DNA from 3 places in the Pseudomonas sp. SZ40 genome. Region 3 is predicted to be linked to each of the others. Evidence: predicted binding sites of a transcription regulator. Region 3 holds the regulator's gene; each other region holds the start of a gene.
The links. The regulator sigma-54, encoded in region 3, starts transcription at its own class of promoters, with help from an activator protein. The targets are predictions, from matches to a motif close to ANTGGCATNNANNTTGCTNT.
Positions count from the first base shown of each region.

Region 1: nirB (nitrite reductase large subunit NirB) is a predicted target of sigma-54. The motif match lies at 4,787-4,806, and genes of this name have one in related genera.
Region 2: glnA (glutamate--ammonia ligase) is a predicted target of sigma-54. The motif match lies at 1,688-1,707, and genes of this name have one in related genera.

Region 1 is NZ_JBQWIF010000012.1:123,516-133,290, reverse strand. Features, by position in the region: gene ACT9T4_RS12310 (bifunctional protein-serine/threonine kinase/phosphatase) at 1-754, opposite strand, end outside; gene ACT9T4_RS12305 (formate/nitrite transporter family protein) at 764-1,576, opposite strand; gene nirD (nitrite reductase small subunit NirD) at 1,681-2,061, opposite strand; gene nirB (nitrite reductase large subunit NirB) at 2,061-4,619, opposite strand; gene ACT9T4_RS12290 (PA4780 family RIO1-like protein kinase) at 6,311-7,198, opposite strand; gene ada (bifunctional DNA-binding transcriptional regulator/O6-methylguanine-DNA methyltransferase Ada) at 7,371-8,411, shown strand; gene ACT9T4_RS12280 (acetyl-CoA C-acetyltransferase) at 8,442-9,719, opposite strand.
Region 2 is NZ_JBQWIF010000021.1:21,965-31,739, reverse strand. Features, by position in the region: gene thiI (tRNA uracil 4-sulfurtransferase ThiI) at 16-1,470, opposite strand; gene glnA (glutamate--ammonia ligase) at 1,801-3,207, shown strand; gene ACT9T4_RS16740 (DUF4124 domain-containing protein) at 3,379-3,906, shown strand; gene ACT9T4_RS16735 (DUF4124 domain-containing protein) at 3,912-4,535, shown strand; gene glnL (nitrogen regulation protein NR(II)) at 4,954-6,039, shown strand; gene ntrC (nitrogen regulation protein NR(I)) at 6,036-7,472, shown strand; gene ACT9T4_RS16720 (hypothetical protein) at 8,027-8,392, opposite strand; gene trmL (tRNA (uridine(34)/cytosine(34)/5-carboxymethylaminomethyluridine(34)-2'-O)-methyltransferase TrmL) at 8,466-8,927, shown strand; gene secB (protein-export chaperone SecB) at 9,084-9,548, opposite strand; gene grxC (glutaredoxin 3) at 9,596-9,775, opposite strand, start outside.
Region 3 is NZ_JBQWIF010000004.1:195,088-204,862, reverse strand. Features, by position in the region: gene ACT9T4_RS06005 (ZIP family metal transporter) at 1-724, shown strand, start outside; gene ACT9T4_RS06000 (HPr family phosphocarrier protein) at 731-1,003, opposite strand; gene rapZ (RNase adapter RapZ) at 1,016-1,873, opposite strand; gene ptsN (PTS IIA-like nitrogen regulatory protein PtsN) at 1,893-2,357, opposite strand; gene hpf (ribosome hibernation-promoting factor, HPF/YfiA family) at 2,373-2,681, opposite strand; gene ACT9T4_RS05980 (RNA polymerase factor sigma-54) at 2,762-4,270, opposite strand; gene lptB (LPS export ABC transporter ATP-binding protein) at 4,438-5,163, opposite strand; gene lptA (lipopolysaccharide transport periplasmic protein LptA) at 5,166-5,708, opposite strand; gene lptC (LPS export ABC transporter periplasmic protein LptC) at 5,695-6,264, opposite strand; gene ACT9T4_RS05960 (KdsC family phosphatase) at 6,274-6,795, opposite strand; gene ACT9T4_RS05955 (KpsF/GutQ family sugar-phosphate isomerase) at 6,795-7,769, opposite strand; gene ACT9T4_RS05950 (ATP-binding cassette domain-containing protein) at 8,018-8,827, shown strand; gene mlaE (lipid asymmetry maintenance ABC transporter permease subunit MlaE) at 8,827-9,624, shown strand; gene mlaD (outer membrane lipid asymmetry maintenance protein MlaD) at 9,624-9,775, shown strand, end outside.

The sequences.
Region 1 (9,775 bases), on a different contig from region 3:
GGCTGTCGACGCGCACCAGTTGCAGGGTCAGGTTGTCGTCGCTGCCATTGGCCAGGGCCTGGTCGACGATATGCTGGGCGGCCCGTTGCAGGTCGTCGGCGTGTGCGGCGATGCACTCGATCATGAAGCGCGAATCGACGAACTCGTACACGCCGTCGGTGGCCAGCAGGAACAGGTCGCCGCTCTCCAGCGCCAGTGCCTGATAGTCGATCTCCAATTGCGGCTGGATGCCCAGGGCACGGCTCAGGTAGCTCTTGTCCTGGCCGACCCAGACGCGGTGATCGCGGGTAAGCGGCTCCAGGGAGCCGTCGCGCAGGCGGTAGATGCGGGTATCGCCGACATGGAACAGGTGCGCGGTGGTCGACTTCAGCACCAGAGCGCTGAAGGTGCACACGTAGCCGCGGTCCATGTCGTAGCGATGCTGGCCGCGCCGCGTCTGGGCGTGCAGCCAGGCGTTGGTGGCGCTGAGCACGCGAGTCACCGAGGTCTTCACGGACCAGGCTTCGCTGGTGCTGAGATAGTCGGAGAGAAACGCCGCCACCGCCGTTTCACTGGCGATATGGCTGACGTCACTGCTGCTGATGCCGTCAGCCAGGGCGATGGCGATGCCTTTGCTGCTCAGTTGCGGCTCATGGGGCACGCAGAGGCCATGGAAGTCCTGATTGCGTGCCTTGCGGCCCTTGTCCGAGCACTGACCGATGCTGACCTGCAGTTGGCTCTTCCTGCCCGTGCGCAGGTTTTCAGCAGCGGCCATCGACGGTACTCAGTTGTAGGAGCGCTTGGGTGCGGTCTTGACGTGCGTGGTGTAGAGGGTCAGGCCGGTGAAGGCCAGGCCGCCAACCAGGTTGCCCAGTGCGGTGGGGATTTCGTTCCAGATCATGTAGTCCATCACCGAGAAATCGCCGCCCATGATCATCCCGAAGGGGAACAGAAACATGTTCACCACCGAGTGTTCGAAGCCCATGTAGAAGAACAGCATGACCGGCATCCACATGGCGATGGTCTTGCCGCTGACGGTGGTGGAGATCATCGCGCCGACCACACCCATGGACACCATCCAGTTGCACAGCATGCCGCGCAGGAAAATGGTCAGCCAGCCGGCCGTGCCGAACTCGGCGTAGCCCAGAGTGCGTGACTCGCCGATGTGCGAAATCTTCTCGCCGATCTCACCCGCGCTGGTCGAGAAGCCATAGGTGAAGACGAAAGCCATCATCACGGCGACCGTCAGTGCTCCGGCGAAGTTGCCGATGAACACCAGCCCCCAGTTGCGCAGCACGCCACCGACGGTGACCCCCGGGCGCTTGTCGAGCAGCGCCAGCGGAGCGAGGACGAATACCCCGGTGAGCAAGTCGAAGCCCATCAGGTACAGCATGATGAAACCGACCGGGAAGAACGCTGCGCCAAGCAGCGGCGAACCAGTCTGGACAGTGATGGTGATGGCGAACACCGCCGCCAGGGCCAGAATCGCACCGGCCATGAAGGCGCGGATCAGGGTATCGCGGGTCGACATGAAGATCTTCGACTCGCCGGTATCCACCATCTTTGTGACGAATTCGGCAGGAACCAGGTAGGACATGGAGATGCTCTCTTTTCAGGTGTGCAAACAGGAATGAGGGGGCGAATGGGCCGGGGCGCCTGCTTGGCGTTCTTCTCCGGCCTTCGCGGTAAGTCGTCGAGCATTCAGCTCGCCAGGCCGATTTCCACGGTGTCGCCATTGAGCCGCACCGGCCATACGCGCAGGCGCTGCTCCGGGTACTCGAGGCAGGTGCCGTCGACCAGGCGGAAATGCTGTTTGTAGAGCGGCGAAGCGATCACCAGGTCACCCTTGATCTGGCCGATCAGGCCGCGACCGATGACGTTGGCGCCGGATTTCGGATCGCGGTTTTCCACCGCGAACAGTTGCTCGCCGGCCTCGCTGTGGGGCAGATGGAACAGGGCGATCTGGTCACCCTCGAGCCAGGCCACCACACCGGAGTTGGCGACCAGATCCTGGCTGCTGCACAGCGGTTGCCATTCGGTGGCGGGAAGCGATTGGGCGCGCACGGCATTGGACTGGCTCATCAGAGCACCTCCTCGGTAACGGGAATCAGATGTAACTCGCTGGCGGTCATGGGTCGGCGCTGGCCACGCTCCTTGACGAAGTGAATGTCCGGATCGCCGCGCTTGTCGTTGACGAAGGTGCGGAAGCGCTTGAGCTTCTCCGGGTCCTTGAGGGCACCGGCCCATTCGCATTCATAACGGTCGACCACCAGCTGCATCTGCGCTTCCAGCTCGGCGCCAAGGCCCAGGCTGTCGTCGAGAATCACCGCCTTGAGGTAATCCAGGCCGCCTTCCAGCGATTCGCGCCATACCGAGGTGCGCTGCAGCTTGTCGGCAGTGCGCACGTAGAACATCAGCACGCGGTCGATGGTGCGGATCAGCGCTTCGTCATCCAGGTCGGTGGCGAACAGCTCGGCGTGCCGCGGGCGCATGCCGCCGTTGCCGCACACGTAGAGGTTCCAGCCCTTGTCGGTGGCGATCACGCCGATGTCCTTGCTCTGCGCTTCGGCGCACTCACGGGTGCAGCCACTGACCGCGAACTTGATCTTGTGCGGCGAGCGCAGGCCCTTGTAGCGATCCTCAAGGCGCAGCGCCATGCCGACGCTGTCCTGCACGCCATAGCGGCACCAGGTGCTGCCCACGCAGGACTTCACGGTACGCAGCGACTTGCCGTAGGCATGCCCGGTCTCGAAGCCGGCGGCGATCAGCTCGCCCCAGATTTCCGGCAGCTCGTGCAGTTGAGCGCCGAACAGGTCGATGCGCTGCCCGCCGGTGATCTTGGTGTAGAGGTCGTATTTCTTCGCCACGGCGCCGATGGCGATCAACCCGTCCGGGGTGATCTCGCCACCGGGAATACGCGGCACCACCGAGTAGGTGCCGTTCTTCTGCATGTTGGCCATGAAGGTGTCGTTGGTGTCCTGCAGCGGGATCAGCAGCGGGTCGGTGATCGGCTGGTTCCAGCACGACGCGAGGATCGAGCCGACCGCTGGCTTGCAGATATCGCAGCCGGTGTGGCCGCGGCCATGCTTGGCCAGCAGTTCTTCGAAACTGAGCACACCTTCCACCCGGACGATGGCGTACAGCTCCTGACGGGTATGGGCGAAGTGCTCGCAGAGGCTCTTGTCCACCGCCACGCCGCGGGCGCTCAACTCATGCTCGAAGACCTGTTTGAGCAAGGCGCTGCAACCACCGCAACCGCTGCCGGCCTTGGTGATGGCCTTCAGCTCGCCGAGGTCGGTGATGCCGGCGTCGACCTGGCAGCACACCGCGCCCTTGCTGACGTTGTGGCAGGAGCAGATGGTCGCGGTATCCGGCAGCGCATCGGCGCCCAGGGTCGGCGCGCCTTCGGACAGCGGCAGAATCAGGCTGGACGGATCGGCCGGCAGCTTGATGCCGTTCTGGGCGTACTGCAGCAGGGTGTCGTAATAACTGTTGTCGCCGACCAGCACGGCGCCGATGACGTGCTGACCATCCGGCGAGACCACCAGACGGCGGTAGCTGGCATTGGCTTCGTCGATATAGCGGTAGCTCTTGGCGCCCGGCGTGGCGGCGTGAGCATCGCCGATGGAGCCGACGTCGACGCCAAGCAGCTTGAGCTTGGTCGACATGTCGGCGCCGGTGAATAGTTCGTGGGGCGCGCCAGCCAGCTGTGCGGCGACATTGCGGGCCATCGAATAGCCCGGCGCGACCAGGCCGAAGACCATGCCATTCCAGGACGCGCATTCGCCGATGGCGAAAATCGCCGGGTCGCTGGTGCGGCAGTCGTTGTCGACCACCACGCCCCCGCGGGTCGCGATGTCGAGCCCGGCGGCACGGCCCAGGGCGTCCTGCGGACGAATACCGGCGGAAAACACGATCAGGTCGGTCTCAAGGAATTCGCCATCATTGAACTTCATGCGGTAGGCGTATTCCTCACCGATGACGATCTCCTGGGTGGCGCGCGATAGATGCACACCCACACCCAGGGCCTCGATGCGCGCCCGCAATGCGTCGCCACCGTCGTTATCCAGCTGCACCGGCATCAGGCGTGGCGCGAACTCCACCACATGAGCTTCCAGGCCAAGGGACTTGAGGGCATTGGCCGCCTCGAGACCGAGCAGACCGCCGCCCACCACCACGCCACGGCGGGCGCTGGCCGCGGCAGCGCGGATGCCGTCGAGGTCGTCCAAGGTGCGGTAGACCAGGCGCGAATTGCCCTCGGCGCCCGGAATCGGCGGTACGAACGGATAGGAACCGGTGGCCAGCACCAGCCGGTCGTAGCCGCGACGGCCGTTGGTGGTGACGACTTCGCGGTTCTCGCGGTCGATCTCCAGCACCTGCTCGCCGAGGTGCAGATGCACGCCGTTGCGGGCGTACAGATCAGGCTCGCCCAGGGCCAGGGCTTCGGCATCCTTGCCGGAGAAATACTCGGACAGGTGCACACGGTCGTAGGCGCGCTGGCGCTCTTCGCCATACACGTGCACCTGATAGCGATGCAGGGCGCCGCTGGCGATCAGCTGCTCCACACAGTGGTGGCCGACCATGCCGTTGCCGATGACGATCAGGTTCTCGCGCTTGATCGATGTGACGATGGAATTCATAGCCTGCCCTCTGTCTGCTGCGGTATCACGGTTTTCTGCAACGCAAAAAAAAGACGCCTGGAGCTGTTGTCAGCTTCAGGCGTCTTTGCCTTGGATTCAGTTATGTGGGGTGAGTATCAGGTCATGGCCTGTTCACCGGCCCCATCGATGATGGGTGCACAGGTTTGATAGCAGGTTGCATGCCAAGGCCTTGAAAAAGCCGGGAAGGCCCATGGCAAAGGGCTTGGCAGGCTCCTGCAGATCGGCGCGACTGGCGCAGGATACGAACCAAGATGAAGCAGGCGATCCTGAAACTCACCATTTCGGGGCAGCCCAAGCGGATTCGTGGGCGCAGGTCGGGTAAGCGCTACCTGCCGGCGCAGTGCCTGTGGGAGCGCGCCATGCGCGCGAAATCGCGGGCATGGCCCGCTCCCACAGTGGATCGCGGAACCGCCGTTCCCTGCGATTCTTCAGATAGGTCAGCGGGCGCAGGGTAGATGTTCATCCATCAGGCGGACCGCCCTTCAGCGCACCAACTTGTGGGAGCGCGCCATGCGCGCGAAATCGCGGGCATGGCCCGCTCCCACAGTGGATCGCAGAACCGCCGTTCCCTGCGATTCTTCAGATAGGTCAGCGGGCGCAGGGTCGATGTTCATCCATCAGGCGGATCGCCCTTCAGCGCACCAACTTGTGGGAGCGCGCCATGCGCGCGAAATCGCGGGCGCGGCCCGCTCCCACAGTGGATTGCAAAACGGCCGTTCCCTGCGGTTCTCCAGACAGGTCAGCGGGCGCAGGGTCGATGTTCATCCATCAGGCAGACCGCCCTTCAGCGCACTACCTTGTGGGAGCGCGCCATGCGCGCGAAATCGCGGGCGCGGCCCGCTCCCACAGTGGATCGCGGAACCGCCGTTCCCTGCGATTCTCCAGGCCGGTCCTAGGGCGCAGGATGGATGTTCACTCATCCTGCGAGCTGCCCTTCAGCGCAGTACCTTGTGGGAGCGCGCCATGCGCGCGAAATCGCGGGCGCGGCCCGCGCCCGCGGTGGATCGCGGAACCGCCGTTCCCTGCGATTCTTCAGGCCGGTTCGCGGGCGCAGGATGGATGTTCACTCATCCCGCGAGCTGCCCTTCAGCGCATCAACTTGTGGGAGCGCGCCATGCGCGCGAAATCGCGGGCGCGGCCCGCTCCCACAGTGGATCGCGGAACCGCCGTTTCCTGCGATTCTTCAGGCAGGTTCGCGGGCGCATGATGGATGTTCACCCATCCTGCGAGCTGCCCTTCGGCGCAGTACCTGTGGAAGCGCGCCATGCGCGCGAAATCGCGGGCGCGGCCCGCTCCCACAGTGGATCGCGGAACCGCCGGTCCCTGCGATTCTTCAGGCCGGTTCGCGGGCGCAGGATGGATGTTCACTCATCCCGCGAGCTGCCCTTCAGCGCACCAACTTGTGGGAGCGCGCCATGCGCGCGAAATCGCGGGCATGGCCCGCTCCCACAGTGGATTGCAAAACGGTCGTTCCCTGCGATTCTTCAGATAGGTCAGCGGGCGCAGGGTCGATGTTGATCCATCAGGCGGACCGCCCTTCAGCGCACCAACTTGTGGGAGCGCGCCATGCGCGCGAAATCGCGGGCACGGCCCGCGCCCGCGGTGGATCGCAGCCGTACAGGGTGGGCCGGGCGGCGATCCGCTTCAGCCCACCACTGCATCAAGCTCAATCACCGCTCCCAGGGCGGAGGCGGCTCCTGGTCCTTGGGCTCGTCCTCGGCGTTGAGCGCGGCCTGACGGCGTGCCTCATCGGCCAGGGCGGCCTTGATTTCACGCAACACGGCGTCGACGTCGGCCTCGTCCTCGGGGTCATCGAACTCCCCGGTCAGCACGCTATCCGGCGTCAGCTTGCCGTCTTCGTAGAGCGCCCACATTTCCTTGGCGTACTTGGTGAACTTGAGCTCCGGTGCGAACTGGCCGAAATAGGCGGCCATGTTGCCGACGTCACGCTCGAGCATCTTGAAGGCGTGGTTGTTGCCGGCCGCATCCACCGCCTGGGGCAGGTCGATGATCACCGGGCCTTCAGGGCCAAGCAGCACGTTGAATTCGGACAAGTCGCCATGCACCAAGCCGGCGCAGAGCATCTTGACGATTTCTTCGATCATGAAAGCGTGGAATTCACGGGCGTCTTCGGGGTGCAGGTCGACGTCGTTGAGGCGCGGCGCTACGCCACCCTCGCCGTCCCCGACCAGTTCCATGAGCAGCACACCCTCGAGAAAGTCATAGGGTTTCGGCACCCGGACCCCGGCGCTGGCCAGACGAAACAGGGCTGCCACCTCGGCGTTCTGCCAGGCGTCTTCCTGCCCCTTGCGACCATACTTGGAGCCCTTGGCCATAGCCCGCGCGTCACGGCTGTTGCGTACCTTGCGACCTTCCTGATACTCGGCGGCCTGGCGGAAACCCCGCTTGTTGGCTTCCTTGTAGACCTTGGCGCAACGCAACTCGGTACCGCAACGCACAACATAGACCGCTGCTTCCTTGCCGCTCATCAAAGGGCGAATCACCTCGTCCACCAGGCCGTCTTCGACCAGGGGCTCAATGCGTTTTGGCGTCTTCATCAGCTTTTATTAGGGTCCTCAATGGGCTATGCGGCCCTTTTATACGGCAATCCTCGGGCAGCGCACAGTCTCTATGGAAAATGTGCCGACTCATACACTTTGAAAGCGTGATTGGCACTGGCGCGTAATCTGGTCGATACCGACAATCCAGTGTCTGTTACAGGAGATGAACATGTCGGAAGAACGCCACTGGCAAGCCGTATGCGAACGCGATGCCACGCAGGACGGTGAATTCGTCTTCGCCGTGCGCTCGACCGGCATCTACTGCCGCCCCAGCTGTCCGGCACGCCGGCCAAGGCGCGAGAACGTCAGTTTCCATGCCACGCCCGCACACGCCGAGGCGGCGGGGTATCGGCCCTGTAAACGCTGCTCGCCCCGGGGCAGCAGCCTGGCCGAGCAGCTCGACGCGCTGGTGACTGCAGCCTGCCGCCTGCTCGACGAAGCGGAAAGACCACCGACTCTGCAAGCACTTGCCGCGCGCATCGGCCTGTCACCGTCGCACCTGGCCAGAGCCTTCAAGGCACGTACCGGGATGACACCCAAGGCCTGGGGCAGCGCCCGCCAGCGTGAGCGCCTGGCGCTCGAACTGCCCCAGGCCGGTTCGCTGCTCGATGCTGCGCTGAACAGCGGTTACTCCAGTACCCGCGCACTCTACGAGCGGGCCGATGGGGTGAGCGCGGCCAGCCGACGCAAAGGTGCCGCCGGGGAATCGCTGCGCCTGGCAGTGGCGCCCTGCCCACTGGGCTACCTGCTGGTGGCGAGCAGCGACACTGGCCTCTGCGCCCTGTTGTTCGGCGAATCCGCGAACGCGGTGGAGGCGGAGCTGCGTCAGCGCTTTCCTGCGGCAACGCTGCAGCGTGACGACAAGGCACTGGAGGAGTGGCTGAACGCGGTGCTGATGCAGCTCGAGGAACCGGCACGCGCTGCCTGCCTGCCGCTGGATCTGCAAGGCACGGCGTTTCAGCAGCAGGTATGGCAGGCCCTGCGGGCCATCCCAATGGGTCAGACGCGAACCTACGGACAACTGGCCGCCAACCTGGGCAGCCACCCACGGGCCATCGCCCGAGCCTGCTCCAGCAATCCGCTGGGCCTGCTGGTGCCCTGCCACCGCGTCACCGCAGCCGATGGCAGCCTCGGCGGCTACCGCTGGGGCGTGGCACGCAAGGCCGCCTTGCTCGAGGCCGAAGCCAAGACGACGCGGCGCGAGGATTGATCGGCCAGCCGGTCGCCCTGGTCGGCCGACTCAGCGCTCCAGAATCGCGGTAACGCCCTGGCCACCGGCGGCGCAAATGGAGATCAGGCCACGGCCTTCGCCGGCCACCGATAGCAGCTTGGCCAGGTTGGCGACGATGCGCCCACCCGTCGCTGCGAACGGGTGGCCAGCCGCCAGGGAGCTGCCCTTGATGTTGAGCTTCGCACGGTCGATGCCGCCCAGCGGCTGTTGCAGACCCAGCTTGCTGCGGCAATAGTCGGCGTCCTCCCAGGCCTTGAGCGTGCACAGCACCTGAGCGGCGAAGGCTTCGTGGATTTCGTAGTAGTCGAAATCCTGCAGCGTGAGGCCATTGCGCGCCAGCAAGCGCGGCACCGCATACACCGGCGCCATCAACAGCCCCTCGTTGCCTTTGACGAAATCCACCGCCGCCGCCTCGCCATCGCGCCAGTAGGCAAGAATCGGCAGACCACGGGCCTTGGCCCATTCTTCGCTGGCCAGCAGGACCAACGACGCACCATCGGTCAGCGGTGTCGAGTTGGCTGCGGTCAGGGTGCCGCGCTGGCCACGCTCGAACACGGGCTTGAGGGTGGCCAGCTTGGCCAGGTCGATATCGGGGCGCAGGTTCTGGTCACGGGTCAGGCCGAGAAACGGCGTCAGCAAATCGTCCTGCCAGCCTTCGGCGTAGGCGGCAGCGAGCTTGCGGTGGCTCTCCACGGCCAACTGATCCTGCTCGTCACGCGGGATGGCCCAGTGCTGCGCCATCAGCTCGCAATGCTGGCCCATGGACAAGCCGGTGCGCGGCTCGCCATTGCGCGGTAGCGAGGGCGCCAGGTGCCGTGGACGCAGCTGCAGCAGCGCCTTGATCTTGTCGCCGGTGCTCTTGCCGCGATTGGCTTGTAACAGGATCTTGCGCAGGCCTTCGTTGACGCCGATGGGCGCATCCGAGGTGGTGTCCACGCCACCGGCGATACCGCTTTCGATCTGCCCCAGGGCAATCTTGTTGGCCACCAGCAGCGCGGCTTCGAGCCCGGTGCCGCAGGCCTGTTGCAGGTCGTAGGCCGGGGTTTCGGGGGCCAGGCGCGAGCCGAGTACGCATTCGCGGGTCAGGTTGAAGTCCCGCGAGTGCTTGAGCACCGCCCCTGCGACCACTTCGCCAAGGCGCTCGCCGTGCAGGTTGTAGCGCTCGATCAGGCCCTCCAGCGCGCTGGTGAGCATGGCCTGGTTGCTGGCCGTGGCGTAGGCGGTATTGGAGCGGGCGAAGGGAATACGGTTGCCACCAACGATGGCGACCCGGCGCGGCAGGCTCATGTACGGCTCCTTGCGGGTAATATTCTGCGGCACTTTAGGGTGCCGATTCACCGACA
Region 2 (9,775 bases), on a different contig from region 3:
TTGAGCCCGGGCGTCTTATGCCGGACGATAAACGCGCACATTGGCATGTCCCTCGCTCAGCAGGTGGTGGGCATGCAGGCGACTCATCACCCCTCGGTCGCAATACAGGAGGTACTGGCGGCTAGCGTCCAGTTCCTTGAAACGGTTGTTGATGGCATAGAACGGCATGGCCTGCAGGTCGATACCGGCGAGCTCGAGCGGCTCGTCCTCGACCTGATCGGGGTGACGAATATCGATCACCACGTGGCCCGGCAACGCCTCGGCGACTTCCTCGACCTGCACGTCCTGGCCCAGCTCTTCGATCACCCGATCGATGGCGATCAGGCGTGCCCGCTCGAGCGCGCGCTCGAGCACGGCCATGTCGAACTGCTCTTCTTCATAAACGACGCGATTGGGCTTGGCTTTGGTGGTCGGGTTCACCGAAATCACGCCGCAGTATTCTGGCATGTGCCGGGCGAACTCGGCGGTGCCGATAGCCTCGGCGGTATCGATGATGTCCTGTTTATGGCTGGTGATCAGCGGGCGCAGTACCAGCTTGTCGGTGACCGAATCGATCACCGAGAGGTTCGGCAGGGTCTGGCTTGATACCTGGCTGATCGCTTCACCGGTGACCAGCGCATCGATCTGCAGGCGATCGGCCAGACGGCTGGCGACGCGCAGCATCATACGCTTGAGGGTCACGCCCATGTAGCTGTTGTCGACCTTGCCGAGAATCTCGCCGAGCACTTCCTCGAACGGCACGCTGATGAACAGCACGCGTTGCGAGCGACCGTACTTCTGCCACAGATAGTGGGCGACTTCCATCACGCCCAGTTCGTGGGCACGACCACCGAGATTGAAGAAACAGAAATGGGTCATCAGGCCGCGGCGCATGATCTGGTAAGCGGCGACGGTAGAGTCGAAACCACCGGACATCAGCACCAGAGTCTGCTCCAGCGAGCCCAGCGGATAACCGCCCATGCCCGGATGCTGGTGATGAATGACGAACAGGCGCTGATCGCGGATCTCGATGCGCACCTCGATCTCGGGCTTCTTCAGGTCGATACCTGCAGCGCCGCATTGCTGGCGCAACTGGCTGCCGACATGACGCTCGACATCGATGGAGGAGAAAGAATGCCGGCCACCGCGCTTGCAGCGCACCGAAAAGATCTTGCCCGGCAGAAGGTCGCCGTAATGAAGCTTGCACTTTTCGACGATATCGTCGAAGTCGCCCAGCGGGTATTCGTCGATCTGCAGAAAATGCACGATGCCCGGCACGCAGCTCAGGCGCTCCACGAGCTCGTGCAGAAGCCTGGCCTCGGTGACCTCGGTCTTCACTTCCAGATTGTCCCAGACACCGGTCACCTGCAGTTGCGGATCGAGATCACGCGTGACTGCACGGATGTTCTTGGCCAACTGCCGGATGAAGTTCTTGCGAACCGGCGGGCTCTTGATGGTGATTTCCGGAAAGACTTTGACGATCAGTTTCATGGGAGCAAATGTCGGGCACCAGGGCCTGAAAAACAGGGGCGCGGATTATAGCGGAAATTGCTCAAGCTTTGACCAAAAATCCTCAAACATTCCGACATCGCACCAATATCGAGCACGATGTTAAATATTCGCACCAATAAGGAGCCACGCCAATGCACGTTGATGAGAGGATACCCGCGCCAGCGCTGGTTTTCAGGGCATGAGCCCATCACGGGGCACTGGCATGCAAATTGCTCCCTTGTGAGGCAGGGTGTCTTGGCAGACCATCTTGCCCGGCGTCACGAACTCAAAGAAGGGTCAATAGAAGACCCTATCCACCTGGAGGACAACATGTCTAAGGCTGTTCAACTGATCAAAGAACACGACGTGAAGTGGGTTGACCTGCGCTTCACCGACACCAAGGGCAAGCAGCACCACGTGACCATGCCGGCCCGTGATGCCCTGGACGACGAATTCTTCGAAGTCGGCAAGATGTTCGACGGTTCCTCCATCCATGGCTGGAAAGGCATCGAAGCCTCCGACATGATCCTGCTGCCGGATGACAGCACTGCCGTTCTCGACCCGTTCACCGAAGAGCCGACCCTGATCCTGGTCTGCGACATCATCGAGCCGAGCACCATGCAAGGCTACGATCGTGACCCGCGCTCCATCGCTCGTCGCGCCGAGGAATACCTGAAAACCACCGGTATCGGTGACACCGTATTCGTAGGCCCGGAGCCAGAGTTCTTCATCTTCGACGAAGTGAAGTTCAAGTCCGACATCTCCGGCTCCATGTTCAAGATCTACTCCGAACAAGGCTCCTGGAACACCGACGCCGACATCGAAGGCGGCAACAAGGGCCACCGCCCAGCCGTCAAAGGTGGTTACTTCCCGGTTCCGCCGTGCGACCACGACCACGAAATCCGTACTGCCATGTGTAATGCCATGGAAGAAATGGGCCTGGTCATCGAAGTTCACCACCACGAAGTGGCGACTGCCGGTCAGAACGAAATCGGCGTGAAGTTCAACACCCTGGTGGCCAAGGCCGACGAAACCCAGACCCTGAAGTACTGCGTGCACAACGTGGCCGATGCCTACGGCAAAACCGCTACCTTCATGCCGAAGCCGCTGTATGGCGACAACGGTTCGGGCATGCACGTACACATCTCGGTCTCCAAAGACGGCAAGAACACCTTCGCCGGTGAAGGCTATGCCGGCCTGTCGGAAACCGCGCTGTACTTCATCGGCGGCATCATCAAGCACGGTAAGGCCCTGAACGGCTTCACCAACCCGTCGACCAACTCCTACAAGCGTCTGGTTCCAGGCTTCGAAGCGCCGGTCATGCTGGCCTACTCGGCTCGCAACCGTTCCGCCTCGATCCGTATCCCATACGTTTCCAGCCCGAAAGCCCGCCGCATCGAAGCGCGCTTCCCGGATCCGGCTGCCAACCCCTACCTGGCCTTCGCAGCACTGCTGATGGCCGGCCTGGACGGCATCCAGAACAAGATCCACCCTGGCGACGCTGCGGACAAGAACCTGTACGACCTGCCGCCGGAAGAAGGCAAGCTGATCCCGCAGGTTTGCGGCAGCCTGAAAGAAGCCCTGGAAGAGCTGGACAAGGGCCGCGCATTCCTGACCAAGGGCGGCGTGTTCTCCGACGACTTCATCGATGCCTACATCGAGCTGAAATCGGAAGAAGAAATCAAGGTGCGCACTTTCGTGCACCCGCTGGAATACGACCTGTACTACAGCGTCTAAACCAGCCTCGCTGCACATAGCGGCGTGACAGAAACCTCCCCAGCTCTGCCGGGGAGGTTTTTTTATGCCTGCCATTTCATGGGCGCAGTGCAAATCCTTGGCGTCGCACGCTTGCCAGCGCGCCGCCGCGGTGCAAGGCTACTCACATCATCCAGATCGGAGACCGGCCCCATGCGCCGCACGCTCGCTTGCCTGTTGCTGATACTGGCCCTGCCGGTCAGCGCACAGATCTACAAGTACACCGATGCCAACGGCAACACGGTGTTCACCAATCAGCCCCCCGAGGGCACCAAGGCCGAGAGTGTCGAGCTGAAGCCGATCAATACCACGGAGCCGGCGGCCGCGCCCGCGCAGCCGGCCACGCCCCGACTGAGCGAGATGCCTCAGAACCCTTATCAGATACTGGCGCTGCGCGACCTGCCCAGTGACGAAGCGCTACGCGCCAACAACGGCACCTTCTCGGTAGGCGTCACCATCGAGCCCCGCCTGGGTCCCGGCCACAGCCTGCGCCTGATACTGGATGGAAAACCCTATGGCTCGCCCAGTAACGTGCCGCGCCTGCAGGTGAATCAGATTGACCGTGGCGAGCACAGCCTGGCGGTTGCCGTCATGCAGGGCGAGCAGATCGTCCAGCAGAGCGAAACGCGCACCTTCACGGTGCAACGCACCAGCACCAACAGCCCGGCCCGAGGTAAGTGATCACCATGCGCGCCCTGCTTTTCGGCCTTTTGCTGATCGCCCTGCCCTGCCTCGCCCAGGTTTATACCTATGTGGATGCAGAGGGTAATCGCGTGTTCACCGATAAACCGCGAGACGGCAACGCCCAGCAGGTGCAGATGGCACCATCCAACCGCATCGAGCCTGCGCAACCGCGCAGCACGCCCCCTACCGCACCAGTCGCACCCCAGCCGGTGCTTGGCTACGAGCTACTGAGAATCACCATTCCGCAACCGGACGCGACCATCAACGACAACGCCGGCAACCTGATCGTCACCGTCAACAGCGACCCGGCTCTGCACCCGGGCCATAGCTATCGCCTGCTACTGGACGGCCAACCGGTCGGCAGCGCCGGGCGTAGTCCGGTATTCCCGCTCGAGAACGTCGACCGAGGCACTCACCAGATTGCCGTGGAAATCATCACCGAGGGCGGCATCATCGTCGAGCGCACGCCCAGCCAGCCTTTCCACATGAAGCGGGTAACCCTGGCCCAGAAGCGCAAGGTTCGCCCCTGCGAGAAAACCGACTACGGCGTGCGTCCGGAATGCCCGCTCAAGGACAAGCCGAAAGAGGAAGACAAGGGCATCATCAGCATCCTGCCTTTCCTGTAATACCCGCCGCGGCGACACGACCGGCGCCGCAAGACACTCCGCCTCAAATCACTTCGCACCAATAAGGTGCGCATCAACGCACCTATTTCTATACTCGTCCCAAATTGGCACACGACGATTTTCATCGTTGCGCCGAAAAGTTGCCAAATCCGGCCCATTGCGCCTTTGCGCGCGTCTTTAGAGGGCTTTGGTTTGCTTCTTGCATTTTCTCCCGCACTGCCGGATGGCCCGAGGTGCGCCTCGCCCGCCATACCCTCCGGCCCTTCTGCTGCAAACCGCACGAGGAACGAATTTTGGCTGGCCCACACCCGCAACGAGACACGCCAAGCTGCGCCACGTTGCCAGACAACGGCCATCGCCTTGTCCAGACATCCCCTGCTGGCGGATGCACTGCGGGCAAGCCCTTGGAGCTTGCCCGATGATCATCAATGAAGCCCTGCACCGCCTGCTGCTCGACAACCTGACCACAGCCACGCTGCTGCTCAATGCCGACCTGCGCCTGGAATACATGAACCCTGCCGCCGAAATGCTTCTGGCCGTCAGCGGTCAACGCAGCCACGGCCAGTTCATTAGCGAACTGTTCACCGAAACCCGCGAAGCCCTGGGCGCTCTGCGCCAGGCGGTCGCCGAGGCGCATCCGTTCAACAAACGCGAGGCCGTGCTGACCACCCAGACCGGCCAGAGCCTGACCGTCGACTACGCCGTCACGCCCGTACTCAGCCGCGGCGAAACCATGCTGCTGCTCGAGGTGCATCCTCGTGATCGCCTGCTGCGCATCACCAAGGAAGAAGCCCAGCTCTCCAAGCAGGAGACCACCAAACTGCTGGTCCGCGGCCTGGCCCACGAAATCAAGAACCCGCTGGGCGGCATTCGCGGCGCGGCCCAGTTGCTGGCCCGCGAGCTGCCGGAGGAAAGCCTCAAGGATTACACCAACGTCATCATCGAAGAGTCAGACCGCCTGCGCAATCTGGTCGATCGCATGCTCGGCTCCAACAAGCTGCCATCGCTGGCGGTCACCAATGTGCACGAAGTACTGGAACGCGTCGCCAGCCTGGTCGAAGCCGAGAGCCAGGGCAGCATCGTGCTGGTGCGCGACTATGACCCGAGCATCCCGGACCTGATCATCGACCGCGAACAGATGATCCAGGCCGTACTCAACATCGTACGCAATGCCATGCAGGCGATAGGCTCCAAGCCCGACCTGCGCCCTGGGCGCATCACTTTGCGCACGCGCACCTTGCGGCAGTTCACCATTGGCTACATTCGCCATCGCCTGGTGACCAAGATCGAAATCATCGACAACGGTCCGGGTATCGCGCCTGAACTGCAGGAAACCATCTTCTATCCCATGGTCAGCGGGCGTGCCGACGGCACCGGGCTGGGCCTGGCGATTACCCAGAACATCATCAGTCAGCATCAAGGCCTGATCGAATGCGAGAGCCATCCTGGCAACACCGTGTTCTCGATCTTTCTGCCGCTGGAACAAGGAGCAACTCCGACATGAGCCGCAGTGAAACCGTATGGATCGTTGACGACGACCGCTCCATCCGCTGGGTCCTGGAAAAGGCCCTGCAGCAGGAGGGCATGAGCACCCAGAGCTTCGACAGCGCCGATGGCGTGCTCGGTCGCCTGACCCGTCAGCAGCCGGACGTGATCATCTCCGACATTCGCATGCCTGGCTCCAGCGGCCTGGAGCTGCTGGCCAGAATCCGCGAGATGCACCCGCGCCTGCCGGTGATCATCATGACCGCCCATTCGGATCTGGACAGCGCCGTAGCGTCCTATCAGGGTGGCGCCTTCGAGTACCTGCCCAAACCCTTCGATGTCGACGAAGCGGTATCGCTGGTCAAGCGTGCCAATCAGCATGCCCAGGAGCAGCAGGGCCTTCACGTGCCGGTCGTACAGGCGCGCACCCCGGAAATCATCGGTGAAGCGCCGGCGATGCAGGAGGTATTCCGGGCCATCGGCCGGCTGTCGCACTCCAATATCACCGTACTGATCAATGGCGAGTCCGGTACCGGCAAGGAGCTCGTCGCTCATGCCCTGCACCGTCACAGCCCGCGGGCAGCATCGCCGTTCATTGCCCTCAACATGGCGGCGATCCCCAAGGACCTGATGGAGTCCGAGCTCTTCGGCCATGAAAAAGGCGCCTTCACCGGCGCGGCCAACCAGCGGCGCGGGCGCTTCGAGCAGGCCGATGGTGGCACCCTGTTTCTCGATGAGATCGGCGACATGCCGGCCGACACCCAGACCCGCCTGCTGCGCGTGCTGGCCGATGGCGAGTTCTACCGGGTCGGCGGGCACACGCCGGTCAAGGTGGATGTACGCATCATCGCCGCTACCCACCAGAACCTGGAAAGCCTGGTCACGGCCGGCAAGTTTCGCGAAGACCTGTTCCACCGCCTCAATGTGATCCGCATCCACATCCCGCGCCTGTCCGATCGCCGCGAAGACATTCCGACCCTGGCCAGGCACTTCCTCAGCCGTGCCGCCACGGAGCTCGCGGTCGAGCCCAAGCTGCTGAAGAGCGAAACCGAGGATTACCTGCAGCAGCTGGCGTGGCCGGGCAACGTGCGCCAGTTGGAGAACACCTGCCGCTGGATCACGGTGATGGCCTCGGGGCGTGAAGTGCATGTCGACGACCTGCCGCCGGAGTTGCTCGTCCAGCCCCAGGACAATGCACCGGTCAGCAACTGGGAACAGGCACTGCGCCAGTGGGCCGATCAGGCCCTGGGCCGTGGCCAGTCGAACCTCCTCGACAGCGCCGTACCGGCGTTCGAGCGGATCATGATCGAGACGGCCCTCAAGCACACGGCAGGGCGCCGCCGTGACGCGGCCATCCTGCTCGGCTGGGGCCGCAACACCCTGACCCGCAAGATCAAGGAGCTGGGCATGAACGTGGACGGCTCCGAAGAAGACGACAGCGACGACAACTGAGCCGCGCTCGCAACGACAGGAACGCCGCGTCCCGACCAGGGCGCGGCGTTTTTTATGAGCACCTGAAAAGCCCGAGCGGCGCTCCAGCGTGGCAGCGGGCCATGCCCGCGATCTCGCGACACCCGCATGAATCGGTCGCCCCGTTGATTCATCGAAACCGATAGCGTGCTCGCGGGCGCGCTTGCGCTTTTGCCCAGCAGCGAGCACGGCGAATGCACGCCATCAGCGCACGAAAACCACACCCGTGCACCACCTGCGCCCAGGCTCTACGCTCGCCGATACCGCCTTGATCGACCACACGCCAGCAACCACGGGGCCTACAGGTGAAAAACGAAAACTGGCACGCCATCTGCAATGGTATGGATAACCCAGTTTCGGGGACCTTGGTACAGGCAGGCCGGGGATTCCCCTCTTTCTTTGGGAGCCTCGGTACAGGCAGGCCGGGAACTCCCTTCTTTCTTCCTTCGGGGACTCTGATACAGGCAGATCAGATACTCCCCATTTTCTTCGGGGGCCTTGGTACAGGCAGGCCGGGTGTCCCCCTCTTTTATCCGCTACTGCGGCGCCAGACGAACCGTCAGGCGCCAGCGACCATCGACCTCCTCGGCAGTCAACTCACCACGCAAGGGGCGAGCCGCCAGGACACGCACCTCCAGCTCTCTCCCTTCACGAACCACACGCCAGTTGGCCGTGCGCCCGGCGATCTGCAGTTGGCCCTGCCGCTCGCGGCCCAGCCCCTCGAAACGCAGCAGGAACGTGCCCTGAAAATCGCTCACCTGCACCTGCGGCTCGACGTTGAACCACAGCACCAGTCGCTCATCGCCCGCCTCCACGTCCTTCAGATGCATCGCATCGGGATGGAACAGGCGGCCGATCATCAAGCCGACCAGAAAGCCGAAGATCGCCAACGAACCGATCACACGCAACCACGGACGCGGTCTTGGCCGCTTATCGGGCGTAGAATGTCTGCCGTCTTCTGGCTCGGAGCCGTGCATGTTTCATGTAATCCTTTTTCAACCGGAAATTCCGCCCAACACCGGCAACATTATCAGGCTCTGTGCCAACAGCGGCTGCCACCTGCACCTGATCGAGCCCCTTGGCTTCGAACTGGATGACAAGCGTCTGCGCCGCGCCGGGCTGGACTATCACGAGTACGCGCCCGTACAGCGCCACGCCAGCCTCGAGGCCTGCCTGGAAAGCCTCGGCCAGCCGCGCGTGTTCGCCTTCACCACCAAGGGCTCGCAGCCATTTCACGAAGTGCGCTACCAGCCAGGCGACGCCTTTCTGTTCGGCCCGGAAAGCCGCGGTCTGCCTCAGGAAGTCCGCGACGCCCTGCCGGAACAGCAACGTGTGCGCCTGCCGATGCGCGAGGGGTGCCGCAGCCTCAATCTGTCCAACACGGTGGCGGTGGCCGTTTACGAAGCCTGGCGCCAGCACGGCTTCAGCATGGGCTGAGAGACCTCGGCAGATCAGTGCTGGATGCGCAGCCAAACCCGGTAACGGTATCCCTGGGTATCGCTGCGCTCGACGGCAGGCTACGGCCTTGCGGATATCTGGGTAAGCCATAAAAAAACGCCCCGAAGGGCGTTTTTTCATACAAGGACCGATGACTCAGTTGGCCGCTTGCTGGCGCTGCAGTTCCTGAGCGTACAGGGCATCGAAGTTCACCGGCGCCAGCATCAGGGCAGGGAACGAACCGCGAACGACCAGGTTGTCCAGCGCTTCGCGTGCGTACGGGAACAGGATGTTCGGGCAGAACGCGCCCAGGGTGTGGCTCATGGAGCCGGCATCCAGACCCTTGATCAGGAAGATACCTGCCTGCTGCACTTCAGCGATGAAGGCGGTTTCTTCACCGTTCTTCACGGTCACCGACAGCGTCAGCACCACTTCGTGGAAGTCGCCTTCCAGGGCTTTCTGGCGGGTGTTGAGGTCCATCGCGACGCTCGGGGTCCACTCCTGACGGAAGATCTCAGGGCTCTTCGGCGCTTCGAAGGACAGGTCACGCACGTAGATGCGCTGCAGGGAGAACTGAGGATTCTGGTCGCCTTGGGCGGCACCGGTAACTTGTTCGGTCATGGGCAAAGCCTTCTGCTGTATGGACTTAAAGAAAGGTTCTGGGTCTATCAGGCACGGAGCAGTGCATCGAGCTTGCCTGCCCGTTCCAGGGCAAACAGGTCGTCGCAGCCACCCACGTGGGTATCACCGATCCATATCTGCGGCACCGAAGTGCGACCGGCCTTGCGGGTCATCTCTGCCCGCAGGTCCGGTTTGCCGTCGACGCGGATCTCGTCGAACGCCACGCT
Region 3 (9,775 bases):
GTGCGCTCTTGGCACGGCTCTGGGCGCCTTGCCGGTCATTTTCATGCGCAGCATTTCGGCACGTTCGTACACGGCCATGCTGGGTTTGGGCGGGGGCATGATGCTCGCTGCCAGTCTTTTCTCACTACTGCCGCCGGCTTTTCAGCTGGCTGACGAGCAGGGCCTGACCAGCAGTCAGGGCTCATTGCTGGTCGCCGCGGCAGTGGTACTGGGTGCTGGCGCCTTATGGGTGCTGGGCCACGGGTTGTCCCGTACATCGCGAGCGCGGGTAAATCAGGGCGTCGGGTCGAGCGTCTGGCTGTTCGTCATCGCCATCGTGTTGCACAACGTGCCGGAGGGCATGGCGGTCGGCGTGGCGGCTGCAGCCAATCTGGCGAATGCCGACGGTTTGACGCTGGGGATTGCGTTGCAGGACGTGCCCGAGGGGCTGATCATTGCCTTGGTGCTGGCCGGGGCGGGCATGTCGCGCTACAAGGCGGTCTTCTGCGGTGCGGCGTCCGGGTTGGTAGAGCCGCTGTTCGCCGTGCTTTCGGCCTGGCTGGCCGGTGCGTCGCTGCAGCTGCTGCCCTGGGGGCTGGCGATGGCCGCGGGAGCGATGCTCTTCGTGGTGCTGCGCGAGATCATTCCCAAGCTGTATCGGCGCGCTGACGTGCCGCCGGCCTCGCTGGGGTTCGCATCGGGGTTCGTGCTGATGCTGGTTCTGGGCAATGCCCTGAGCGTCTGAGAGCGGTTACTCGCCTTCGTCGAAGTAGTTGTTGATCAAATCGATCAGCGCCTGCAGGGCTTCCTCTTCCCGTTCGCCCTCGGTCGCCAGATGCACGGTGGTGCCCTTGCCGGCGGCGAGCATCATCACCGCCATGATGCTCTTGCCGTCCACCAGGCTATCGACGCTGCGCCCGATTTTCACCTGGCAGGGAAAGCGCCCTGCGACTCCGACGAACTTGGCGGCGGCACGCGCATGCAGGCCGAGTTTGTTGATGATGGTGATTTCACGGGCGGGCATCGCGGCAATTCCTTAACTGAGGTCGCGGTGGCGGATCTGAACGTTCTTCAGCAGCGGTTTGAGGGCGTGGCCCAGGCGGTTGGCGAGATACACCGAACGATGATGGCCACCGGTGCAGCCGATCGCAACGGTGACGTAGGAGCGATTGCTGGCAGCGAAGCGCGGCAGCCATTTGTGCAGGTAGGCGAAGATGTCCTGGTACATGTCCTGGACGTCCTCTTGGGCTGCGAGGTATTCCTCCACCGGCTGTTCGAGGCCCGTGAAGTCACGCAGCTCGGGCTTCCAGTAGGGGTTGGGCAGGCAGCGCACGTCGAACACCAGGTCCGCATCCACTGGCATCCCCCGTTTGAAACCGAAGGACTCGATCAGGTAGGCGGTGCCCGGCTCAGGCTGGTTGAGCAGGCGCAGCTTGAGGGTGTCGCGCAGTTGGTAGAGATTCAGGTGAGTGGTATCGATCTTGAGGTCGGCACGGTCGATGATCGGGCTCAGCAGCTTGGTCTCGTCGACCATGGCCTCGGCCAGCGAGCGCTGGTCGTTGGTCAGCGGATGACGCCTGCGCGTCTCCGAAAAGCGCTTGAGCAGCGTTTCTTCGCTGGCATCCAGGTAAAGAACATCGCAGCGGATATTGCGGCCGCGCACTTCGTCGAGCAGTTCGGAGAAACGCTTGAGCTGGCTGGGCAGGTTGCGTGCGTCTATCGACACCGCCACTTGCGGGTGCAACAGCTCGGTGTGCAGCAACGCCCGTTCGGCCAGCTCGGGAAGCAGGCCGGCAGGCAGATTGTCGATGCAATAGAAACCGTTGTCCTCGAGCACGTCGAGAGCGGTGCTCTTGCCCGAGCCGGAACGGCCGCTGACGATGATCAGGCGCATGGGCTCATCCTGTGTAGGGCTATTGGCCGTTCTGCACGTTCACTACGGTCTGGTACAGCGATTGACTGTCCTGAGCCTGGCGCAGTCGCTCGCGAACGTCCTCGCGGTCGAACATGCTGGCGATCTGGCGCAGCAGTTCCAGGTGCTCATCGGTCGCTGCTTCGGGAACCAGCAGCACGAACAGCAAATCGACAGGGGCGCCATCGATTGCGTCGAAATCCACCGCGGCGTCGAGTTTCAGCAGCGCACTGATCGGTGAACTGCATCCGGGCAAGCGGCAATGAGGAATGGCGATGCCATTGCCGAAACCGGTCGAGCCGAGTTTCTCCCGGGCGATCAGGCTTTCATAGATGGTCTGGCCATCGAGATCGGGCAGGTCGCGCGCGATCACGGCAGCTATCTGTTCGAGTACACGCTTTTTACTGCCGCCCGGCACGTTCACGAGGGAACGGCCGGGGGTCAGGATATTTTCAAGTCGGATCATAGGAGAAGGACGAGGTCAGCGGGCCATTGCGCCCTGCTGGCGGTCGAGCTGTTTTTCCTTGTGCTTGATGAGTTGGCGGTCAAGTTTGTCGGTCAGTAGATCGATGGCGGCGTACATGTCTTCATGCTCGGCATTGGCCACCACTTCGCCTCCGGCGATGTGCAAGGTGGCTTCGACTTTCTGCTTGAGCTTCTCGACCTCCAGGATGACCTGCACATTGGTGATCTTGTCGAAGTGCCGCTCGAGACGTCCGAGCTTTTCCTCGATGTAGCTGCGTAGTGCGTCTGTCACATCCAGCTGGTGCCCACTGATGTTGACTTGCATACCGCTTCTCCTTGTTGCCGTGTGTGAGTGGCAGGCTATACACCTGCCGCAGGAACACTGGGGCTCTACTACAAGGCCGCTCACATCAGTCGTTTGCGTTCGCTCGAAGGCGCTATACCGAGCGATTCACGGTACTTGGCGACTGTGCGGCGCGCCACTTGAATGCCCTGTGCTTCCAGTAAACCAGCGATCTTGCTATCGCTCAATGGCTTTTTCGCATTTTCCGCGGCGACCAGTTTCTTGATGATCGCGCGGATCGCGGTGGACGAACATTCGCCGCCTTCGGAGGTGCTGACGTGGCTGGAGAAGAAGTATTTCAGCTCGTAAATGCCACGCGGTGTATGCATGTACTTCTGGGTGGTGACACGCGAGATGGTCGACTCGTGCATGCCCACCGCTTCGGCGATGTCGTGCAGTACCAACGGCTTCATGGCTTCGTCGCCGTAGTCGAGGAAGCCGCGCTGGTGTTCGACGATCTGCGTCGCGACCTTCATCAGGGTTTCGTTGCGGCTCTGCAGGCTCTTGATGAACCAGCGTGCTTCCTGCAACTGATTGCGCATGAAGGTGTTGTCGGCGCTGGAGTCGGCGCGCTTCACGAAACCTGCGTACTGCGCGTTGACGCGCAGGCGAGGCATGGCCTCCTGGTTGAGTTCCACCAGCCAGCGATCGTTGTGCTTGCGCACGATCACGTCAGGCACCACGTACTCGGGCTCGCTCGATTCGATCTGCGAACCGGGGCGCGGGTTGAGGCTCTGAATCAGCTCGATGACCGGGCGCAGCTCGTCTTCCTTGAGCTTCATGCGGCGCATCAGCTGGCTGTAGTCGCGGCTGCCGAGCAGGTCGAGGTAGTCACTGGTGAGGCGCTGGGCCTCGCTCAGCCAGGGGGTATTGGCCGGCAGTTGGCGCAGTTGCAGAAGCAGGCACTCGCGCAGGTCGCGGGCGGCGATGCCGGAAGGCTCGAACTGCTGGATGCGGTGCAGCACGGCTTCGACTTCATCGAGCTCGACATCGAGTTCGGGGTCGAAGGCGTCGGTGATTTCTTCGAGGGTTTCCTCGAGGTAGCCCTGACCATTGATGCAGTCGATCAGCGTCACTGCGATGAGGCGGTCCTTGTCGGACATAGGTGCCAGGTTGAGTTGCCAGAGCATGTGACTCTGCAGGCTCTCGCCGGCAGAGGTGCGAGTGGTGAAGTCCCACTCGTCGTCATCATTGCTTGGCAGGCTGCTGGCGCTGGTCTGATAGACGTCTTCCCAGGCCGTGTCGACCGGCAGTTCGCTGGGGATTCGCTCGCCCCATTCGCCTTCTTCCAGATTGTCGACGGTCTGGGTGTTTTCCTGGAAAGTTGGTTCCTGAAATTTCTCTTCCTGAGCGGCCGCCGTGGGTGCGCTTTCCGCGCCGTCGGCCATGGGGTCCGAATTGTCGAAGTCGTCGCCTTCTTCCTGACGCTCGAGCATCGGGTTCGACTCCAGTGCCTCCTGGATCTCCTGTTGCAGATCCAGCGTGGACAGTTGGAGCAGGCGAATGGCTTGTTGCAGCTGCGGTGTCATCGTCAGCTGCTGGCCCATTTTCAGGACTAGCGATGGTTTCATTGCAGACCTTATCTGGCGTCTGTGCGCGATCCACGACAGGGCGCCAAAGCGCCACTAGGAAGCAAATTATATGCCTGAATCCGAGTGCTTTGCCTAGAGCCCGTTACCATTTCATTACGACCCTGTCGTGGGTAGCGGGCGCTGGGCGTTCATCGGCGGGAAATTCGTTACAGGCGGAATTCGTGGCCCAGATAGACTTCCTTGACCACCTGGTTGGCCAGGATCGCAGCGGAATCGCCTTCGGCGATCAGTTGACCATCGCTGACGATGTAGGCGGTTTCGCAGATATCCAGGGTTTCGCGCACGTTGTGGTCGGTGATCAGCACGCCAATGCCTTTGGCCTTGAGGTGGTGAATGATTTGCTTGATGTCACCGACCGAGATCGGGTCGACGCCGGCGAAGGGCTCATCGAGAAGGATGAATTTCGGCGAGGTGGCGAGGGCGCGGGCGATTTCGACGCGGCGGCGTTCGCCACCCGAGAGGCTCATGCCCAGGTTGTCGCGGATGTGCGTGATGTGGAATTCCTGCAGCAGGCTTTCCAGCTCCTGCAGACGCTGCGCACGGTTGAGGTCCTTGCGCGTTTCCAGGATCGCCATGATGTTGTCGGAGACGCTCAGCTTGCGAAAGATCGAGGCTTCCTGAGGCAGGTAGCCGATACCGGCGCGAGCACGGCCATGCATGGGTTGGTGGCTGACGTCGAGATCGTCGATCAGCACGCGGCCCTGATCGGCCTGAACCAGGCCGACGATCATGTAGAAGCAGGTGGTTTTGCCGGCGCCGTTGGGGCCGAGCAGGCCGACGATCTGCCCGCTTTCGATGCTCAGGCTGACGTCGCGAACGACCTGGCGACCCTTGTAGCTTTTTGCCAGATGCTGGGCTTTCAGTGTTGCCATCGTTATTGGCCCTGCTCGGCGGCGGGTTTCTTCTGCGGCTGAATCACCATGTCGATGCGCGGGCGCGGGGTCGACACGTTGGTGCCCGTGGCGCGACCAGCATTGACGATCTGACGCTGGGTGTCATAGACGATCTTCTCGCCTTCGAAGGTGTTGCCTTCCTGAACCACCTTGGCCTGGTCGATCAGCACGATGCGTTCATTGGCCGCGAAGTATTGGATGGTCAGGCCGTAGGCCTTGACGATCTGCTTGTCGGCAGACGGCTTCTGCTCGTAGTAGGCCGGTTTGCCCACCGAGGTGAACACGTCGATATCGCCCTGTGCATTCTGGGTGATGGTGACGGTGTCGCCAGTGATTTTCAGGGTGCCCTGAGTGATGACGACATCGCCGCGGTACACCGCCACGCCTTGCTTGTCGTCCAGCTCAGCACTGTCGGCCTGCACGCGGATCGGTTGATCGCGGTCGCTCGGCAGAGCCCAGGCGCTTGCGCTTCCGAGCGTGGCGCCGAGGCTGAGAAGTAGGGGGAGGGTTTTAACGAACCTCATGCTGGCCTCTTACGTTGGACTGCAGGAGCATCCTGCCGTCATTCAAGTACGCTTTCATTCCTTGTGCCGTGGTCACCCCGTTGGCCGCGTCGATTCTAACGGCTTGCTGGGTCTGCGCATATTCCTTCTGTGGGAATACGGTCAGGCGGCTGGTGGTGAGTATAGTGGGGCGGCCTTTTTCGTCCGTGCGCTCCACGCGCACCTGATCGATCAATTCGACCTCTTCGCCATCCGGGCCTACCTCGCCACGGGCGCTGCGCACCTTCCAGGGAAGTTCGGTGCCGCGGAACAGATTCATGCGCGGCTCGGTCAGCAGGGTGACGTCGGTGCTCTGCACGTGCTCCAGGCGGTCGCTGGTCATGTCGCTCTGCACCTTGCCGTCGGGCAGGTATTGCACGCTGCGGGCATTCACGGCGTAGAAGTCGATCGGATTGTCCGGCCCGCTCTGCTGTGGCGCGCTGGAGAAACTGTCTGGATTGATGTTCCAGTACCCGGCGGCCACCAGCAGCAGTGCACCGAAGGTCAGCAGGACGGGAGTGATGAATTTGCGCAGCATCGGCAGGCCCTAGAGGTAGGCGGACTGGGCGGCTTCGAGAGTGCCCTGGCCGCGCATGATCAGTTCGCAGAATTCGCGGGCCGCACCTTCGCCGCCACGCGCTTCGGTGACGCCGTGGGCATGCTCGCGCACGAAGCCGTTGGCGCTGGCTACCGCCATGCCCAGGCCGACGCGGCGAATCACCGGCAGGTCCGGCAGGTCATCGCCCAGGTAGGCCACCTGTTCGTAGCTCAGGCCCAGCTCGGCGAGCAGCTCGTCGAGCACGTCGAGTTTGTCTTCACGGCCCTGGTACAGATGCTGGATACCCAGATTCTGTGCGCGACGCTCGACCACCGGGGTCTTGCGGCCGCTGATGATAGCGGTGCGTACGCCTGAGTTGATCAGCATCTTGATGCCCTGACCGTCCAGGGTATTGAAGGTCTTGAACTCGCTGCCGTCGACCAGGAAGTACAGCTTGCCGTCGGTAAGCACGCCGTCGACGTCGAAGATCGCCAGTTTGATTGCGCGAGCGCGCTGCAGAAGGTCGTTCATCACATGACCCCCGCGCGCAGCAGGTCGCCAAGGTTGAAGGCGCCTACCGGGTAACCACTGGTGTCGATTACCACCAGCGCGCTGATCTTGTTGTCTTCCATTATCTTCAGGGCCTCGGCAGCGAGCATATCGGCACGAGCGGTCTTGCCGTGCGGGGTCATGACGTCGTCGATGCGCGCATCACGTACATCGATGCCTTTGTCCAGGGCGCGGCGCAGGTCACCGTCGGTGAAGATCCCGGCCAGACGACCGTCGTTTTCAAGGACCGCGGTCATGCCCAGGCCTTTCTGGGTCATTTCCAGCAATGCATCACGCAGGCTGGTGCCGCGTTTGACCTGCGGCAGGCTCTCGCCCGCGTGCATGACGTTCTCGACCTTGAGCAGCAGGCGGCGACCCAGGGCACCGCCCGGATGGGAGAAGGCGAAGTCTTCGGCGGTGAAGCCGCGGGCCTCCAGCAGCGCGATGGCCAGGGCGTCGCCAAGTACCAGCGAGGCGGTGGTGGAAGAGGTCGGCGCCAGGTTGAGTGGGCAGGCTTCCTTGGCTACGCGGGTGTCGAGGTTGACTTCGGCAGCCTTGGACAGCGGCGACTCCGGGTTGCCGGTCATGCTGATCAGGGTAATGCCGAGGCGCTTGATCAGCGGCAGCAGTGTGACGATTTCGGCCGTGGAGCCCGAGTTGGACAGCGCGAGCACGACGTCGTCACGGGTGATCATGCCCATGTCGCCGTGGCTGGCTTCGGCAGGGTGCACGAAAAATGCGGTGGTACCGGTGCTGGCCAGGGTGGCGGCGATCTTGTTGCCGATATGCCCTGATTTGCCCATGCCGACCACGACCACGCGGCCCTTGCTGGCGAGAATCAGCTCGCATGCCTTGACGAAATCGGCGTCGATACGAGGCAGCAGCTCTTGCACCGCCTCGATCTCGAGGCGGATGGTGCGCTGTGCGGAATCAATCAGGTCGCGGGTCTGGTTCATGCTCTGCTTGGGCTGCTGTACGAAAAAGACAGGGATTATAGCGGGAAAGACTACAGGACTCATCATTCATGGCGCTGCGCAAAAGTGGCAAAGCTGTCACAAGCCTGAACGTCGGTCTTGCTCGGCTTTGGCGGCCATTGGCGCGAATGCTATAGTCCGCTGCCATTTTTGGCCCGCATGGCCGATCGCCGTGCCCTTATTCCGATGCTGGGCGTCTGATTAGGAAGGCAGTACGCAATGGAGTTCCGATGAGCGCCGAAAATCAGTACGCGGTCGAGTTGAAAAACGTCAGTTTTCAACGCGGCGAGCGGCACATCTTCAAGAACGTCGACATATGCATACCGCGGGGCAAGGTCACCGGGATCATGGGCCCCTCCGGGTGCGGCAAGACCACCTTGTTGCGGCTGATAGCCGCCGAGCTGCGCCCGAGCGCGGGTCAGATACACGTCAACGGCCTGAATCTGCCCGACCTGTCGCGCAGCGAGCTGTTCGACATGCGCAAGCAGATGGGCGTGCTGTTTCAGAGTGGCGCGTTGTTCACCGACCTCGACGTGTTCGAGAACGTGGCGTTCCCGTTGCGGGTGCATACCCAGCTCCCCGAAGAAATGATTCGTGACATTGTCCTGATGAAACTGCAGGCAGTCGGCTTGCGTGGTGCCATCGAATTGATGCCCGATGAGCTGTCCGGCGGTATGAAGCGGCGCGTCGCGCTGGCCCGGGCGATTGCCCTGGATCCGCAGATTCTGATGTACGACGAGCCGTTCGTCGGCCAGGACCCGATCGCCATGGGCGTGCTGGTGCGCCTGATCCGTCTGCTCAACGATGCCCTGGGTATCACCAGCATCGTGGTCTCCCACGATCTGGCGGAAACCGCGAGCATCGCCGACTACATCTATGTGGTCGGTGACAGTCAGGTGCTGGGGCAGGGAACGCCTGCCGAGTTGCGCGACTCCGAGAATCCACGGGTGCGCCAATTCATGCAGGGCACGCCAGACGGGCCGGTCCCGTTTCATTTTCAAGCGCCGAGCTACCACGACGATTTACTGGGGGGGCGCTGATGCGCAGGACATCTACACTCGAACGCGTACGCCTGTTCGGGCGTGCGGGTATCGACGTGGTCGCCTCGCTGGGGCGTTCGACGATCTTTCTGCTGCGCGCGCTGTTCGGTCGCGGTACGTCGGGCAACTCGCTGCAACTGCTGATCAAGCAGCTGTATTCGGTGGGCGTGCTGTCGCTCGCGATCATCGTGGTTTCCGGCCTGTTCATCGGCATGGTGCTTTCTCTGCAGGGGTTCAGCATTCTCGCCAAGTACGGGTCCGAGCAGGCGGTCGGGCAGATGGTCGCCCTGACTCTGCTGCGTGAGCTGGGGCCGGTGGTCACTGCGTTGCTGTTCGCCGGTCGAGCCGGTTCCGCGCTGACCGCCGAGATCGGCAACATGAAATCCACCGAGCAGCTATCGAGCCTGGCGATGATTGGTGTCGACCCGCTCAAGCACATCGTCGCACCGCGACTGTGGGCGGGCTTCATCTCCATGCCGCTGCTGACCATGATTTTCAGCGTGGTCGGTATCTGGGGCGGGGCGATGGTCGCCGTCGACTGGCTGGGCGTCTACGAAGGCTCGTTCTGGGCCAATATGCAAAACAGTGTTTCGTTCCGCGAAGACGTGCTCAACGGGATAATCAAAAGCCTGGTCTTCGCCTTCGTCGTTACCTGGATCGCGGTGTTCCAGGGCTACGACTGCGAGCCCACCTCCGAAGGTATCAGCCGCGCCACCACCCGTACGGTGGTGTATGCCTCGCTGGCCGTATTGGGGCTGGATTTCATTCTGACCGCTTTGATGTTTGGAGATTTCTGATGCAAAACCGCACGATGGAAATCGGTGTCGGCCTGTTTCTCCTGGCCGGCCTGCTGGCCCTGCTGCTGCTGGCTCTGCGTGTCAGCGGCCTGGCGCCTGGCAACGCCGTCGACACCTACAAGGTCTACGCGCACTTCGACAACATTGCCGG